DNA from 2 places in the Arthrobacter ginsengisoli genome. Region 1 is predicted to be linked to the other one. Evidence: predicted binding sites of a transcription regulator. Region 1 holds the regulator's gene; the other holds the start of a gene.

Region 1 (7,731 bases):
GGCTCGAACGCGAGTACAAGCTGGATCTGATCTCCACCGCCCCCAACGTGGAATACGAGGTGACGCTGGAGGACAAGAGAGTCGTCCACGTCACGAACCCCAGCGAATACCCGAGCGGCAAAATCGCCGAAGTCCGCGAACCGATGGTCGCCGCCACCATCCTGGCGCCGAACGAGTTTGTCGGCGCCATCATGGAGCTGTGCCAGAGCCGGCGCGGCGTCATGGGCGGCATGGACTATCTCTCCGAGGACCGGGTGGAAATCCGTTACCGCCTGCCGCTGGCCGAGATCGTGTTCGATTTCTTCGACATCCTCAAGTCCAAGACCCGCGGCTACGGGTCGCTGGACTGGAAGGCCGACGGCGAGCAGGTCGCCGATCTGGTCAAGGTCGACATTATGCTCCAGGGCGAGCAGGTGGACGCGTTCTCGGCCATCACACACCGCGACAAGGCCTACGCCTACGGTGTGATGATGACCGGCAAGCTGCGTGAACTCATTCCGCGCCAGCAGTTCGAGGTGCCCATCCAGGCCGCCATTGGCTCCCGGATCATCGCCCGGGAAAGCATCCGCGCCATCCGCAAGGACGTGCTCGCCAAGTGCTACGGCGGCGACATCACCCGGAAGCGGAAACTGCTGGAAAAGCAGAAGGAAGGCAAGAAGCGCATGAAGATGGTGGGCCGCGTCGAGGTCCCGCAGGAGGCCTTCATCGCCGCCCTCACCACGGACGAGTCCAAGGACAAGGCCAAGAAGTAGCGGTGCTGGTGAAGACTGTCCCGATGCAGGCCGGCGGCGCCCGTGCCTAGCGCCCTTCCGCTGGGCGACCCGGCCCCGCCCGACGGGCTGCTGCCCGGCCAGGCGCTCGACGGCGCCGCGGGCCGCGCCTTCGGGCTCTACGTGCACATTCCGTTCTGCGCCGTGCGCTGCGGGTACTGCGACTTCAACACCTACACCGCCACGGAACTTGGCGGCGGGGCGTCCCAGGACGCCTACGCCGGCACTGCCGTCGCGGAAGTCGACTTCGCAGCCGCTGTCCTGAAAAACAGCGGCCTGCCCGCGCGTCCGCTCAGCACGGTCTTTTTCGGCGGCGGCACGCCCACGCTGCTGCCGGCCGAAGACCTGGCCCGCATCCTCAGGGCCGCCGTCGCGGCGTGGGGCCTCGAGCCCGGCGCCGAGGTGACCACCGAAGCAAACCCGGATTCCGTCACCCCCGCTTCACTCCAGCTGCTCGCCGACGCCGGCTTCACCCGGGTGTCCTTCGGCATGCAGTCGGCCGTGCCGCACGTCCTTAAGGTGCTGGACCGCACCCACACGCCCAGCCGCGTGCCCGAGGCGGTCCGGTGGGCCCGGGACGCGGGCCTGGACGTCAGCCTCGACCTGATCTACGGGACGCCGGGGGAGTCGCTGGAGGACTGGCGCTTCTCACTCGAGACGGCACTGTCCTACGCCCCCGACCACATCAGCGCCTACGCGCTCATTGTCGAGGACGGCACCAAACTGGCCGCGCAGATCCGCCGCGGCGAGGTGCCGGAAATCGACGACGACGATCACGCGGCCAAGTACGAACTCGCCGATGAACTCATCTCCGCGGCCGGGCTCGCCTGGTACGAGGTCAGCAACTGGTCCCGCACCCCGGAGCAGGCCTGCCGGCACAACCTGGCCTACTGGCGGGGGGACGACTGGTGGGGCATCGGCCCCGGTGCGCACTCGCACGTCGGCGGCGTCCGGTGGTGGAACGTCAAGCACCCCACCGCTTATGCGAACCGCCTGGGTGCCGGGCTGTCGCCTGCCGCCGGCCGGGAGACCCTTGATTCCCAGACCCGCAACGTGGAGCGCGTCATGCTGGAGGCCCGCCTGAACTCCGGGCTCGACATCCCAAGCCTCGGGGGCCTGGGTGACACCGGGCGGCACGCCGTCGCCGGTCTCATCGCCGACGGCCTCGTGGACCCCGCGGCTGCATTCAAGGGCCGGCTCGTCCTCACGCTCAAGGGCCGGCTGCTGGCCGACGCCGTGGTCCGCAGGATCCTGCCGGACTAAGCCAGCGGACCAGGCCGCCCGAAAAGGCTCCGCACAAAAAAGCCGGCCGCCAGCCCTGATGGGCAGCGGCCGGCTCCAATGCCCGGGTGCGGGCTCAGCTATTTAATCCAGCGGAGGTTGAACTCGTAGCGGTGCGGCTGGCCGCGGTTGACGTGGATGCCCGCAGCCACCGAGAAGCACGTCACAGCGATCCAGATGAGCGTGGCCAGGACGGCGAAAATATTGCCCACGACCGGTACAAACACCAGCAGGTTGCACAACACGGCCGCAATCGTGGGAGGCAGCGTAAAGTTCAGGGCCTCCTTGGACTCCTGCGCCGTGAAGGGGCCCCGGTCCTTGAAGATCAGGTAGATCAGCAGCGCGGGAACGCAGCCCAGGATGCCCCCGAAGTGGGCAAGCGTGGCCCACTGCCGGTCCTCATTCGCCGTCAGCGGCAGCGCATTCGCGGGAACGCCATGGTACGGGGGCTGGCCATGGCCAAGCTGATTGCCAGTCTGGTCGCGTGCGTCATCTGCCACGGTGTCGTCCTTCGGATTGCGGTGCTGCGTCGGTGCGTGGAGTTGCCGGGGCCGTGCCAGGAGCACAGCCGCCGTACCAAGAATACTTGCTCGGGGGCCGAATCGAGGATCGGCCCGCTGGCGGCGGCCCGCCGCGGCGTTCCTCAGGGAACGGTGAGGAAGTCAATGACCTCTTCCACCCGGCCCAGCAGGGAGGGCTCCAGGTCCGCGTAGCTGCGGACCGCACCGAGGAGCTTCTGCCAGCCCAGGCCAATGTCCTCCTTGGTGCTGTGCGGCCAGCCGAACGCCGTCAGGATGCCGGTCTTCCAATCCACCCCGCGCGGGATCACCGGCCACTTCTCGATTCCCAGCACGGACGGCCGGATCGCCTGCCAGACATCCACATAGGGATGGCCCACAATCAGCACGTTCCCCGCAGCCCCGGGGGAGGCCATCACGGCTTGGGCGATCCGGGACTCCTTGGAATCCGGCACCAGGTGGTCCACCAGGACGCCCAGCCGGCGTCCGGGTCCGGGCCGGAAGGCGGCGACGGCGCCGGCCAGGTCGTCAATGCCGTGCAACGGCTCGACCACGATGCCCTCCACCCGGAGATCGTCGCCCCAGACCCTTTCGACGAGTTCGGCGTCGTGCTTGCCCTCCACCCAGATCCGGCTTGCCTTTGCGACCTGGGCGCGCTGGCCCTGTACGCGGACAGAGCCCGAGGCGGTGCGGGTTCCTGCCGCCGCGGCGCGCGGCGCCGGTGGCATCAGCCGGATCGGCTGTCCCTCCAGCAGGAAGCCAAAGCCGAGCCTGAAGGACCGGGACTTGCCGCGGCGGTCTTCAAGGGCGACGACGTGCATCCCGCCGGACTTCTCCACGCGGGTGACGGCGCCGACCCAACCGGACTGCACATCTTCGAGCACCATGCCGCGTTCCACCGGCACTTCCGGCAGTTGCGTCTTGGCGGGGGCGGACAGGTCCTGCGGACCCCAGTTCTGGTACGACATCGGTTACACACTGCTTTGCACTCGGATTGCTGCGGCGGGCTGTGCCCGAAAACACCAGCCCCAGGAAGAACGCCCGGAGCGAATCCAATGCTAACAACGCGGCGACTCATATTAGACTGGTTAGCACTTAGGCATGTCGAGTGCTAACACAGCGCGTCCGGAGCGGCCGCTACGGCGGCATCGGATGCGGGACAGTCGATTGGAGGTGGAGCGTGAGCGAACCGCGCAAACTCGAAGTGCTGCGCGCCATCGTGGAGGACTACGTCCATTCACGGGAACCCGTCGGCTCCAAGGCCCTCGTCGAGCGGCACCACCTGGGCGTGTCCAGCGCCACGATCCGCAATGACATGGCGGCCCTGGAAGATGATGGCCTCATCACCGCACCGCATACGAGTGCCGGGCGGATTCCCACCGACAAGGGCTACCGGCTCTTCGTGGACCAGATTTCGGCGGTCAAACCGCTCTCCCCGGCGGAACGGCGCGCCATCCAGGCCTTGCTGGAGGGCTCCGACGACCTCGACGACGTGCTGGAGCGCACCGTGCGGCTGCTCTCGCAGCTGACCCACCAGGTCGCCGTGGTGCAATATCCGCATCTGAGCAGGGCCAAGGTACGGCACATCGAATTCGTCCTGTTGGCACCCCGTAAGGTGCTCGTGGTGTTGATCGCGGACACCGGCAAAGTGGAACAGCGCGTCATTGACGTGGGGCAGGACCTGTCCGAGGAGGCCCTGTCCGAGCTGCGGACGCGTTTCCTCGGAAGCCTCTCCGGGACACCGCTGAACCTGCTGCCGCAATCGTTGAAGTCCGTGGTTGTCACCTGCCCGGCCGCGCGCCGCGCCGACGCACAGGCCTTGGCCCGGGGCCTGGAGGCGCTGGCCGCGAGCAGCCGCGAGGAGCGCATGGTCATGGCCGGAACCGCCAACCTCGCCCGCTCCAACGTGGACTTCCCGCTCAGCATCGGCCCGGTACTGGAAGCGCTCGAGGAGCAGGTGGTCATGCTCCGCCTGCTGGGTGACATGGCCGCGGACCCGAGGGGTGTGACCGTCAGTATTGGCCGGGAGAATCCATACGACGGGCTCGCGGAGGCCTCGGTGGTGGCGACCGGCTACGGCCCGGACGCGAGCTCGAAGATCGGCGTCCTTGGCCCCACCAGGATGGACTATCCGACCACCATGGCCGCGGTCCGGGCGGTGGCCCGCTACCTGTCCAGGATTCTGGGCCCCTGACGGATCACGGCCGACCGTCCGGAACCCACCGGGACACACCGGACGTCCCACCCCACAAGGCTTCTTGCCCCTAACCGGCAGTACAACCAGGAAGAGATACAAAACTTTGAGCAGCCATTACGACGTTCTTGGAGTCTCCCGTGAAGCCACGGGCGAAGAAATCAAGAAGGCCTACCGCAAGCTGGCACGCAACCTCCACCCGGATGTCAATCCCGGGGATGACGCGTCGGACCGTTTCAAGGCCGTCACGCACGCATACGAGGTGCTTTCCGATCCGCAGAAGCGCCGGATCTACGACACCACGGGCAACGAGAACGGCACCGACAACGGCTTCGGCGGCGGCAGCTACTCCGGCCAGGGCTTCGCGTTCCAGGATATTTTCGACACGTTCTTCGGCGCCGGCGGCCAGGCCGGGCCGGCCTCACGGGTCCGCCGCGGCCAGGACGCCCTGATCAGCGTTCGGATCGACCTCCGCGACGCCGTGTTCGGTGTCAACAAGAAGATCGAAGTCGACACGGCCGTCACCTGCCCCACCTGTGAGGGCTCGTGCTGCCGTGAGGGCAGCCACCCGGAACGCTGCGACATCTGCGGCGGCAGCGGCCAGGTCCAGCGCGCCGTGCGCTCCATCCTCGGCCAGGTCATGACGTCTGCCCCCTGCGGTTCCTGCGCGGGCTTCGGCACCGTCATCAACGACCCCTGCAACGAATGCGCCGGCCAGGGCCGGATCCGCAGCCGGCGCACGCTGACAGTCAAGGTTCCCGCCGGCGTCGCCACCGGCACCCGCATCCAGCTCTCCGGCCAGGGCGAGGCCGGACCCGCCGGCGGACCCGCGGGCGACCTCTATGTGGAGATCCGGGTCAACAATGACGCCACCTACGTGCGAGACGGCGATGACCTCCACGCCAGCCTCAACATCCCGATGACTGCCGCCGCGCTGGGCACCGAGATCTCGCTCGACACTTTCGACGGCCGGCAGGAGATCGATGTCAAAGCCGGCACGCAGTCCGGCGAGGTCATCACCCTCCGCGGGCTGGGCGTCACCCACCTGCGCGGCTACGGCCGCGGCGACCTCAAGGTCCACCTGCAGGTGGACACGCCGGCGAAACTCGACCCGGCCCAGGAGGAGCTGCTCCGCCAGCTCGCCAAGCTGCGCGGGGAACACTTCACCGAAGGCAAGCTCGCCGGGACCGGCGGCGTCTTCTCGAAGCTCCGGGACCGGCTCGGTAACCTGTAGCGGTGAGCAACCCGGTCTTTTTCACTGCCCCCGGCACCCTGGACGGGCTGGCCCCCGGCGGCGTCTTCGTCCTTGACGGACCCGAGGCACGCCACGCGGTCACGGTGAAGCGTCTTGCCGTGGGGGAAGCGGTGGATATCGCCGACGGTGCCGGCAAACGGCTCAGCGGAACTGTCGCCGCCGTCGCACCCGGGGAGCTGACGGTGGAATGCACCGCCGTCTCCGACGAGCCCCGGCCTGCGGTCCGGCTCGTCCTGGTCCAGGCCCTCGCGAAAGGGGACCGGGATGAGCTCGCCGCCGAGACTGCCACCGAACTGGGGATCGATGCCGTCATCCCCTGGCAGGCCGAGCGATCGATAGTGCGCTGGAAGGCGGAGCGTGCGGCCAAGGCCCATGCGAAGTGGCAGTCCGTCGTCACGGCGGCCGCCAAGCAGGCCCGCCGGGCCTGGATCCCGGAGGTCCGCACCGCCGTCGACGGCGCCGGGCTGCAGGCGGCAGTGGCTGCCGCCGATCTCGCCATCATCCTGCACGAGGACGCCGTGCGCCCGCTGCGGCAGGTGCTGGAGGCCTGGCAGGGGGCCCGGCCCGCCGGCGACGGGGCGGAGCAGGACGGTGAGGTGCTGCTGATCGTGGGCCCTGAGGGCGGCATCAGCCCGCGGGAAGTCACCAGGCTCTGCGGCGCCGGTGCAGTCACGGCCCTGCTGGGCCACCATGTGCTGCGCTCGTCGACGGCAGGTCCAGCCGCGACGGTCCTCGCCAGCGACATCCTGGGCCGCTGGTAGCCGGTCCGGCTACTTAACCGTGAACCCGCGGGTGTCGACGTTGAGGTCCTCCGCCGGATTGCCGTCCTCAAGCTGGGACACGCGGACCTCATAGTTGCCCGGGCCCAGGTTGACCAAGAGGCTGAAGGCACCTGATTGTCCGGCCTCGGCCGAGGCGGTCATGGTCCCGTTCAGGTATGCGGTCTTGACGTTGCCGTCGATCCGCAGAATCTCCCACCGGAGCCTGCCTCCCGGCGCGGTACTGCGGCCGGAGATCTTGACCGCGCCGTCCGCGATGGAGGTCCCTTCCTGCGGATCAATGATCCACACCGGCGCGACCATCCCGACGCCGCGTGCGGTCGGGGAGCCCAGCCGGACGTGGTTGAACGCGACAAAGTCGGTATGCCCGTCCACGAGCACCACTACCTGGATCTGCTGGCCGGCGTCGATCAGTCCCGCACTCGCGGCGGCCGCCGTCGCCGTGTAGACAAGCTGCTGTACGGCACGCTCGGCCATGGCGGGATCCACATTGGAGTTGAAGGCGTCCGCCGACAGGTCCACCGTGATGACGTTCTTGCCCGAGATGGAGCTTGCCAGCTTCTTCGGATTCTGCCACGGCGTGAAGAAATCCGGGTCGAGCGGCTTCTGGGACATCATGACCCGCAGTGCCCGCGTGACCGGGTTGTCCTGTTCCGGAACTTCACGGAACTCCCGGTACAGGAACGTGCTCTCGTTGCTCCGCCCGATCCAGTACACCGGCGCCTTGTTGGATGCCTGCGTGGTTTCCAGCGGCGCGCTCGTGGTCGGCACCTGGGCAGACGTGACCTGCGACGGAGTACTGGAGTCCGTGATGCCGGGCTGCGGCGTGGCCACGCAGCCGGACAGGGCCAGCGCAGCGGGCAGTACCAACAGCAGCAGGCCAGGACGGAACCGCCTGCCTGCTGTTCTCTGGTCTACACCGCGCTGCCTGATT
Region 2 (7,731 bases), on a different contig from region 1:
CGTAGATCACCATCTGGCGGCCCCACCACTGCGTGCGGTCAATGAGCTTGGCGTAACGCTCCTTGTCCGTCACCGGCTGCAGCTGCGGGGGGCTGAAGGGGTGGCTGCCGGCGCAGAAGATCTCGACGCCCATCGGATCGGTGACGTCACGGACGGCGGCGAGGGAGCTGCTCAGGTCCGCCTTGGCCTCGGCCACGGTGTTGCAGATCCCGGTCACAAGCTCCACCGTGTTCAGCAGCAGCTCCTGCTTGATGTGCGGGTGCTCGTCGTCCTCGTTCAGTTCGGGATGCCTCGCGGCGACACCGCGGAGAACCTCCTTGGCCACCGAGGCCAGCTCCCCGGTTTCCGCGTCGACGAGGGCAAGTTCCCATTCCACACCAAGAGTTGATTGCCTGGATGAAGCGAAATCAATCTTCATGTGGTCCCTTCGTTGTTGCACTGTCCGTATCCATGCCCCGGCCGGCAACGTCATCGGCGGATTCGCCGGACAGTTGGCGGGGCAACGGTGGCTCAAGTCTAGTGCAGGGGCGGCGTGGAGCCGCTGGCCGGACTGCACCCGAAACGTGAAAGTGTTCACAAAAATAATCGGACGGCAACACCGCGTCCGGGAGCGGGCCACGCCGGACCGGCCTGGCGTTTAATGGAGTGGTGCCCATCCTGAACAAAGACATGACCCTCTGCATCTCGCTCTCGGCCCGGCCGAGCAACAACGGGACGCGCTTCCACAACCATCTGTATGAACAGCTCGGCCTGAACTGGATCTACAAGGCCTTCGCCCCGACAGACCTCGCACAGGCGATCGCCGGTGTGCGCGGACTCGGGATCCGCGGCTGCGCAGTGTCGATGCCCTACAAGGAGGATGTCATTGCCCTCGTGGATGTGATGGATCCGTCCGCGAAAGCGATCGACTCGGTCAACACCATCGTCAACGACGGCGGCACGCTCACCGCCTACAACACCGACTACACGGCGATCGAGCAGCTGCTGCAGCGCAACGCCGTGCCCGCCTCCTATTCGGTGCTGCTGAAGGGCGCCGGCGGCATGGCGAAGGCCACCGCCGCGGCACTGCGCGACGCCGGCTTCCGGAACGTCACCGTAATAGCGCGCAACGAGGAAGCCGGCCGGGCGCTCGCCGGGCTCTACGGCTTCGCCTGGCGCGCCGACGTCGATCCGTCCGCCGCCGGGCGGGCCGACATGATCATCAACGTCACGCCGGTGGGCATGGCGGGCGGCCCGGACGCCGATTCCCTGTCCTTCCCGCCGTCGGCGATCGACGCCGCGACGGTGGTGTTCGACGTCGTCGCGTTGCCGGCCGAGACGCCGCTGATCAAGGCCGCCCGGGCGGCCGGCAAGACCGTGATCACCGGCGCGGAGGTGGCGACCATCCAGGCGCTGGAACAGTTTGTGCTGTACACCGGGATCCGGCCCGGCGACGAGCAGGTCCGGGCGGCCGAGGACTTTATGCGGGCCCAGTAGCCTCCCGGAAACCGGGAATATGGCCAGCCGGCGGCGCCGGTTCTAGACCGGCTGGACCGAAATGGCCACCCGCTCCTCGCCGATCCTGGTGAGGACCAGGGTGGCTGTGTTCTTGCCCCGGCCCTTGTGCCCTCCGGGCAACAACTGTTTGCGCAGTTCCTCCGGGGTGACCGAGGTGCCGCGCTTCTTGATGTCCAGCACTCCGATGCCCTGGTCCTTAACCCAGGCCTTCAGCGCCTTGACGTTGTACGGCATCACCTCCAGGACCTTGTAGGCCCGGGCAAACGGGGTGTCCTGAAGTTCCGGGGCGCAGATGTAGGCGATGTGCTCGTCCACGAGGTGCCCGCCCAGCTGGAGCGCGACATCGGCCACCAGCCCGGCGCGGATGACGGCGCCGTCGGGCTCGTAGAGGTAACCCTCGACCGGACCCACCGGGGCGGCCGGGCCGCCGTCGAAGTCCTCGGCGCTGCTGAGTTCCGACGCGCCCGCGGGGCCGAGCAGCAGGGCGGCCCGCCGGATCCCGGGGCGCCGGACCGCGTTGAACCACAGCGCCACTTCGGTGACGTCCCCGCCCACCGAAACCCACTGGGCTTCGCAGTCCCGGGGCACCGAATCGTGCGGCATGCCCGGGCCCATCTTGACCCCCACGGCCAGGCCGGCTCCGGCCAGGGACTCGACGAAGGACAGCGGAGGGGAGAAGTCCTCCGGATCCCACAGCCGCTTCGTGCCCGACGTGGAGGTGGTCCGGCGTGCCGGGTCGAGCCAGACGCCGTCGATCCCGTCGAGCGCAAACGCCGTCGCATCGGAGTGGACCACGGTGGCGTTCCGGAACGGGATCAGGTTCATGGTGGCGCAGGCGGCGGTGGTCTCGTCCATTTCCACGGCCGTGACCTGGATGTCCAGGGAGGCGAGTGCCATGGCGTCGGCGCCGAGGCCGCAGCCAAGATCCGCAACATGCTGCACGCCGGCTTCCGCGAAGCGCTGCGCGTGCCGGGCCGCCACGGTGAGCCGGGTGGCCTGCTCCAGGCCCGCCTGGGTGAAGATCATCTGCCGGGCGAACTCGCCGAACTTGGCCTCGGCCTTGGTCCGCAGCCGGGACTGGGTGAGCACCGCGGAGACGAGCTCGGGGGAGTGGCCGGCCTTCCGGAGGGAGGCGTTGAGACGGAACGCCTCGTCCTCCCGGTACGGCCCGAGTGATGCCAGCAGCTCCCAGCCCTCGGGGTTGAGGAGCGGGGCAATCTGGTCCTGCGGTGCGTCAGCCATGCAATCAAGCCTAGTTCAGGGCGAGGTTGAGACCGTGCGCCCGATAGGCTTGACGGCATGGAAGACAGCGGCACGGCAACCAGCAGCACGGACGAAAGCTACCAGACGGTCGACGCCGCCCGGCAGGACGCCGACGGCGGCGCTCCCGCCCGCCAGGGACTGGCCCGCTACGCCCGGCCGGCGCTCATCGCCGGCGGCGTTATCGCCGTCGTCTGCGCGGCGCTGCTGGTCATTATCTTCCTCCTGGATTCCTTCAACGCCACGGTCTACTCGGTCGGCGGCAAGGCCGTCACGGACGCCACCGACGAGGCGAAGGCGATCCGCGAGAGCTACGCCGGGGTCCGCGCCGGCGGCGTCGTCTTCCTCGTCTTGGGCTTTGTCCTGGCCGCGGCCGGCGGCCTGGTGCTGTACCGGCACCGGAACGAGGCGGGTTCCGACGACGGGGAGACCGGTGAGGACGTCGACTTCGAGGACCTCGGCGGACGGTAGTCCGGCGGCGCCGCTCCGCACCCGGTGGACATGTCCATCCTTCGGTGCCGGCGGCGAGCACAATGCCCAAGTGTCCCCTGGCCGCAGCCAAGGGTGGGCAGGTCCTCCTGGGTACTCCGCACCCGGTGAACATGTCCATCCTTCGGCGCCGGCGGCGAGCATAATGCCCAAGTGTCCCCTGGCCGCAGCCGAGGGTGGGCATGTCCTCCTGGGCATTCCGCACGCGGTGGGCATGTCCACCCCTCGGCGCCGGCAGAGAGCACTCTGGCCGCAGTCAGGGATGGGCATGTCCTCCTGGGCATTCCGCACCCGGTGGACATGTCCCTCCTTCGGCGCCGGCGGCGAGCACAATGCCCAAGTGTCCACAGGCCGCAGCCAAGGATGGGCATGTCCTCCCAGGCATTCCGCACCCGGTGGGCATGTCCACCCCTCAGCGCAGGAACTGGACATAATGCCGAAATGTCCATTGCCGGAGGTCACGGGAGGGCATGTCCGGTGAGGGGCCGGCGTTCACCGGGAACGTAATTCTGGCACTCGCCTTGACCGAGTGCTAACTCCTTACATAGAGTCGTCATTAGCACTCTCCCTAGGAGGGTGCTAACACCTGAAGCTTTATCAGCCAGGCTGCTGCCGGCACCGCGACGACGGTTTGTACGCCTTGGCCCCACAGCTTTAATGTCCACGAATTTGCTGACGAAAAGGAGAGGTCATTGTCGGTCTCTATTAAGCCTCTTGAGGATCGTATTGTTGTCCGCCCGCTCGAAGCCGAGCAGACCACGGCTTCCGGCCTGGTTATCCCGGACTCCGCGCAGGAAAAGCCGCAGGAAGGCGAAGTTGTCGCAGTAGGCCCCGGCCGTTTTGACGACAACGGCAACCGCGTTCCGATCGACGTCACCGTCGGTGACGTTGTTATCTACTCCAAGTACGGCGGAACTGAAGTCAAGACCGGCGGCACCGAGTACCTCGTACTGTCCGCCCGCGACGTCCTGGCGATCGTCGTAAAGTAACTCTCTTGGACCCCGCGCCGCCGATCCTTCTTTGACGGGTCAGTCGCGCGGGGTTCTGTCTTGAAAGGACAAAACCATGGCAAAGCAGCTTGCGTTTAACGACGCTGCCCGCCGGTCGCTTGAAGCCGGCATCGATAAGCTCGCCAATACGGTCAAGGTGACGCTTGGCCCGCGCGGCCGTAACGTCGTGCTGGACAAGAAGTGGGGCGCCCCCACGATCACCAACGATGGTGTCACCATCGCCCGTGAAGTCGAGCTGGACGACCCGTACGAGAACCTTGGCGCGCAGCTTGCCAAGGAGGTCGCCACCAAGACCAACGACGTCGCCGGCGACGGCACCACCACCGCCACCGTGCTGGCACAGGCCCTGGTCAAGGAAGGCCTCCGCAACGTTGCGGCCGGCGCCGCCCCGGGCCAGATCAAGCGCGGCATCGAGGTCTCTGTTGAGGCCATCGCCGCCCGCCTGCTCGAAAACGCCCGCCCGGTCGAAGGCACCCAGGTCGCCAACGTCGCCTCCATCTCCGCCCAGAGCGACGAGATCGGCGAGCTCCTCGCCGAGGCATTCGACAAGGTCGGCAAGGATGGTGTGATCACCATCGAGGAATCCTCCACCACGCAGACCGAACTGGTCCTCACCGAGGGCATGCAGTTCGACAAGGGCTACCTGTCCCCGTACTTCGTCACCGACGCGGAACGCCAGGAAGCTGTCCTCGAAGACGCCCTGATCCTGATCAACCAGGGCAAGATCTCCTCGGTCCAGGACTTCCTGCCGCTGCTGGAGAAGGCGCTGCAGAGCTCCAAGCCGCTCTTCATCATCGCCGAGGACGTCGACGGCGAGGCACTCTCCACGCTGATCGTCAACCGCATCCGCGGCACCCTGAACGTCGTTGCCGTCAAGGCTCCGGGCTTCGGCGACCGCCGCAAGGCCATGCTGCAGGACATCGCTACCCTCACGGGCGCACAGGTTGTCTCGCCGGAACTGGGCCTCAGCCTGGACACGGTCGGCCTGGAGGTGCTGGGCACCGCCCGGCGCATCACCATCACCAAGGACAACACCACGATCGTTGACGGTGCCGGTTCGGCAGAAGACGTCGCAGCCCGGGTTTCCCAGCTGCGCGCCGAGCTGACCCGCACCGATTCCGACTGGGACAAGGAAAAGCTGCAGGAGCGCCTGGCCAAGCTGGCCGGCGGGATTGGCGTGATCAAGGTCGGCGCAGCCACCGAGGTCGAGCTGAAGGAAAAGAAGCACCGCATCGAGGACGCCGTGTCCTCGACCCGCGCAGCCCTGGAAGAAGGCATCGTGGCCGGCGGCGGCGCCGCCCTCATCCACGCCCTCAAGGCGCTCGACGAGGACCCTGCCGTCAAGGCCCTCGAGGGTGACGCAGCTGCCGCTGTCGGCATCGTCCGCCGGGCACTGACCCAGCCGCTGCGCTGGATCGCCCAGAACGCCGGCTTCGACGGCTACGTCGTTGTCGCCAAGGTGGCCGAATCCGCGAACAACCAGGGCTTCAACGCCAAGACCGGCGTCTATGAAGACCTGATCGCGGCCGGCGTCATCGACCCCGTGAAGGTAACGCGTGCGGCCCTCCGCAACGCGGCTTCCATCGCCGCACTGGTGCTCACCACGGAAACCCTCGTGGTCGAGAAGCCTGCTGACCAAGATGAGCACGCAGGCCACAGCCACTAGGCTGCAGCCAGCGCACAAAAACCGGTCCAGCCTCCGCTGGGCCGGTTTTTTGTGCATTGAGCCCGTTGTGCCCGATGTGGCGCGGGCGTAGCGTGGCGCTTAAAGGGCCGGCGCTTCCGGCAAGTGGCAGCTGTGACGCCGGCCGGGCTGATGGTATCCGGAGGGAGGCCAGATGTCCGCTGAGACGGGCATGGACCAGGGCCGATCAGCGTTCCGCGAGCAGCGCTGGACCGATGCCCAACAGAGCTACCGTGATGCCGACCAGCGCGGCGGACTGCCGGCGACTGACCTTGAGCGGCTGGCAACTGCAGAAATCCTCACGGGAAACACCATTGCCGGCCTGGATTCGCTGACCCGGGCCCATGAGGAGTTCCTGGTTGTCGGCGACGTTGTCGGCGCGGCCCGGTGTGCCGGCTGGCTGGGCTTACATCTCATCACCGTGGGGGAGATGTCCCGGGCGGGGGGATGGTTGGCCCGCGGCCAGCGGCTCGTGGATGAATTGCACGAGCCCAGCGCCGTGCAGGGCCTCACGCTCCTCCCGATGGGTGTCGGCAAGCTCTTTGGCGGTGACCCTGCGGGCGCGCTGCAGATTTTTGCCCAGGTGGCGGACATCGGCCAAAGGTTCCAGGACCGGGAGCTGGCCGCACTTTCCCTTCTGGGCAAAGGCCAGGCCACCATCATGCTTGGCCGGGCCGATGAAGGGCTCGGGATGCTGGACGAGGTCATGGTGGCCGTCACCGCCGGCGAGCTGTCCCCGGTACCCTGCGGCATCGCGTATTGCGCCGTGATCGCATACTGCCACGTGGTCTTCGACCTGGGGCGTGCGCTGGAATGGACAGCCGCCCTGGACCACTGGTGCCTCAACCAGCCTGGACTGGTGGCCTTCAGCGGCCAGTGCCAGGCCCACCGCGCCGAACTCTTCCGCCTCCACGGTGCCTGGCCCGAAGCGCTGGAAGCAGCAAAGGCAGCCCAGTCCCTTGCGGCACGGGGAGACCCGCAGGCGCTGTACGGCGCGTTTGTCGAGGAAGGTGACATCCAACGGGTTACCGGCAACCTGGATGCGGCCGAAGCCTCCTACCGGCAGGCCGCCCGGAGCGGGTATGAACCCCAGCCGGGCCTTTCCCTCCTTGCCCTGGCCCGCGGCGAGGCACCGAAGGCACAGGCCGCCATCAGGCGGGCTGCCACCACGGCCCCCGGCACCCGACGGCAGCTGCTGCCCGCGCTGGTGGAAATCGAGGTCGCCGCCGACGACCTCGACGCGGCCAGCAACGGCGCGGACGAGTTGGCCGCCTTCGCCCGGGAAACGCCCAAGCCCATGGTCCGGGCCCTTGCCAGCCAGGCTGACGGCGCGGTCCGTCTGGCCCGGGGCGACGCCCTCGGCGCGTCCGCATCCCTGCGCGAGGCGTGGAGGCTGTGGCAGGAATTGGGCGTTCCCTTCGAGGCCGCACGCTGCCAGGCGCTGGCCGGCCGCGCCTGCCGCGCCCTGGGCGATGAGGCCTCGGCGCTAATGCACCTCGAAGCGGCCCACACAACACTGCTGGAGCTGGGAGCGGCACCGGCGGCAACCTGGGCGGCGTCGCTGATGAGCGAAGGCACGCCGGCCCCGGCCGGTCCACTCACCCGCCGCGAGTGCGAAATCCTCCAGCTGGTGGCCACCGGAAAGACTAACCGGGGCATCGCCGGTGAACTGTTCTTGAGTGAAAAGACGGTTGCCCGGCACCTCAGCAACATCTTCCTGAAACTGGGCCTGACTTCCCGGGCGGCCGCGACCAGCTATGCGTATGAGCACGGGCTCGCAGGCTAAGAACC

What was found. Region 1 encodes HrcA, which represses chaperone genes, less so after heat shock. Its sites were predicted from a motif close to TTNGCACTCGNNNNNNNCGAGTGCNAA; they were not measured.
Region 2: groES (co-chaperone GroES) is a predicted target of HrcA. The motif match lies at 3,756-3,782, and genes of this name have one in related genera.

What each region holds. Positions count from the first base shown of each region.
Region 1 is NZ_JAVDVQ010000001.1:142,029-149,759, reverse strand. It holds gene lepA (translation elongation factor 4) at 1-752, shown strand, start outside; gene hemW (radical SAM family heme chaperone HemW) at 795-2,033, shown strand; gene J2X01_RS00725 (DUF4870 domain-containing protein) at 2,132-2,551, opposite strand; gene J2X01_RS00720 (DUF3097 domain-containing protein) at 2,695-3,537, opposite strand; gene hrcA (heat-inducible transcriptional repressor HrcA) at 3,750-4,763, shown strand; gene dnaJ (molecular chaperone DnaJ) at 4,870-5,997, shown strand; gene J2X01_RS00705 (16S rRNA (uracil(1498)-N(3))-methyltransferase) at 6,000-6,779, shown strand; gene J2X01_RS00700 (GerMN domain-containing protein) at 6,789-7,667, opposite strand.
Region 2 is NZ_JAVDVQ010000005.1:74,086-81,816, forward strand. It holds gene J2X01_RS07615 (glutamate--cysteine ligase) at 1-418, opposite strand, end outside; gene J2X01_RS07620 (shikimate 5-dehydrogenase) at 649-1,476, shown strand; gene J2X01_RS07625 (THUMP-like domain-containing protein) at 1,519-2,739, opposite strand; gene J2X01_RS07630 (hypothetical protein) at 2,797-3,228, shown strand; gene groES (co-chaperone GroES) at 3,939-4,235, shown strand; gene groL (chaperonin GroEL) at 4,312-5,922, shown strand; gene J2X01_RS07645 (helix-turn-helix transcriptional regulator) at 6,095-7,726, shown strand.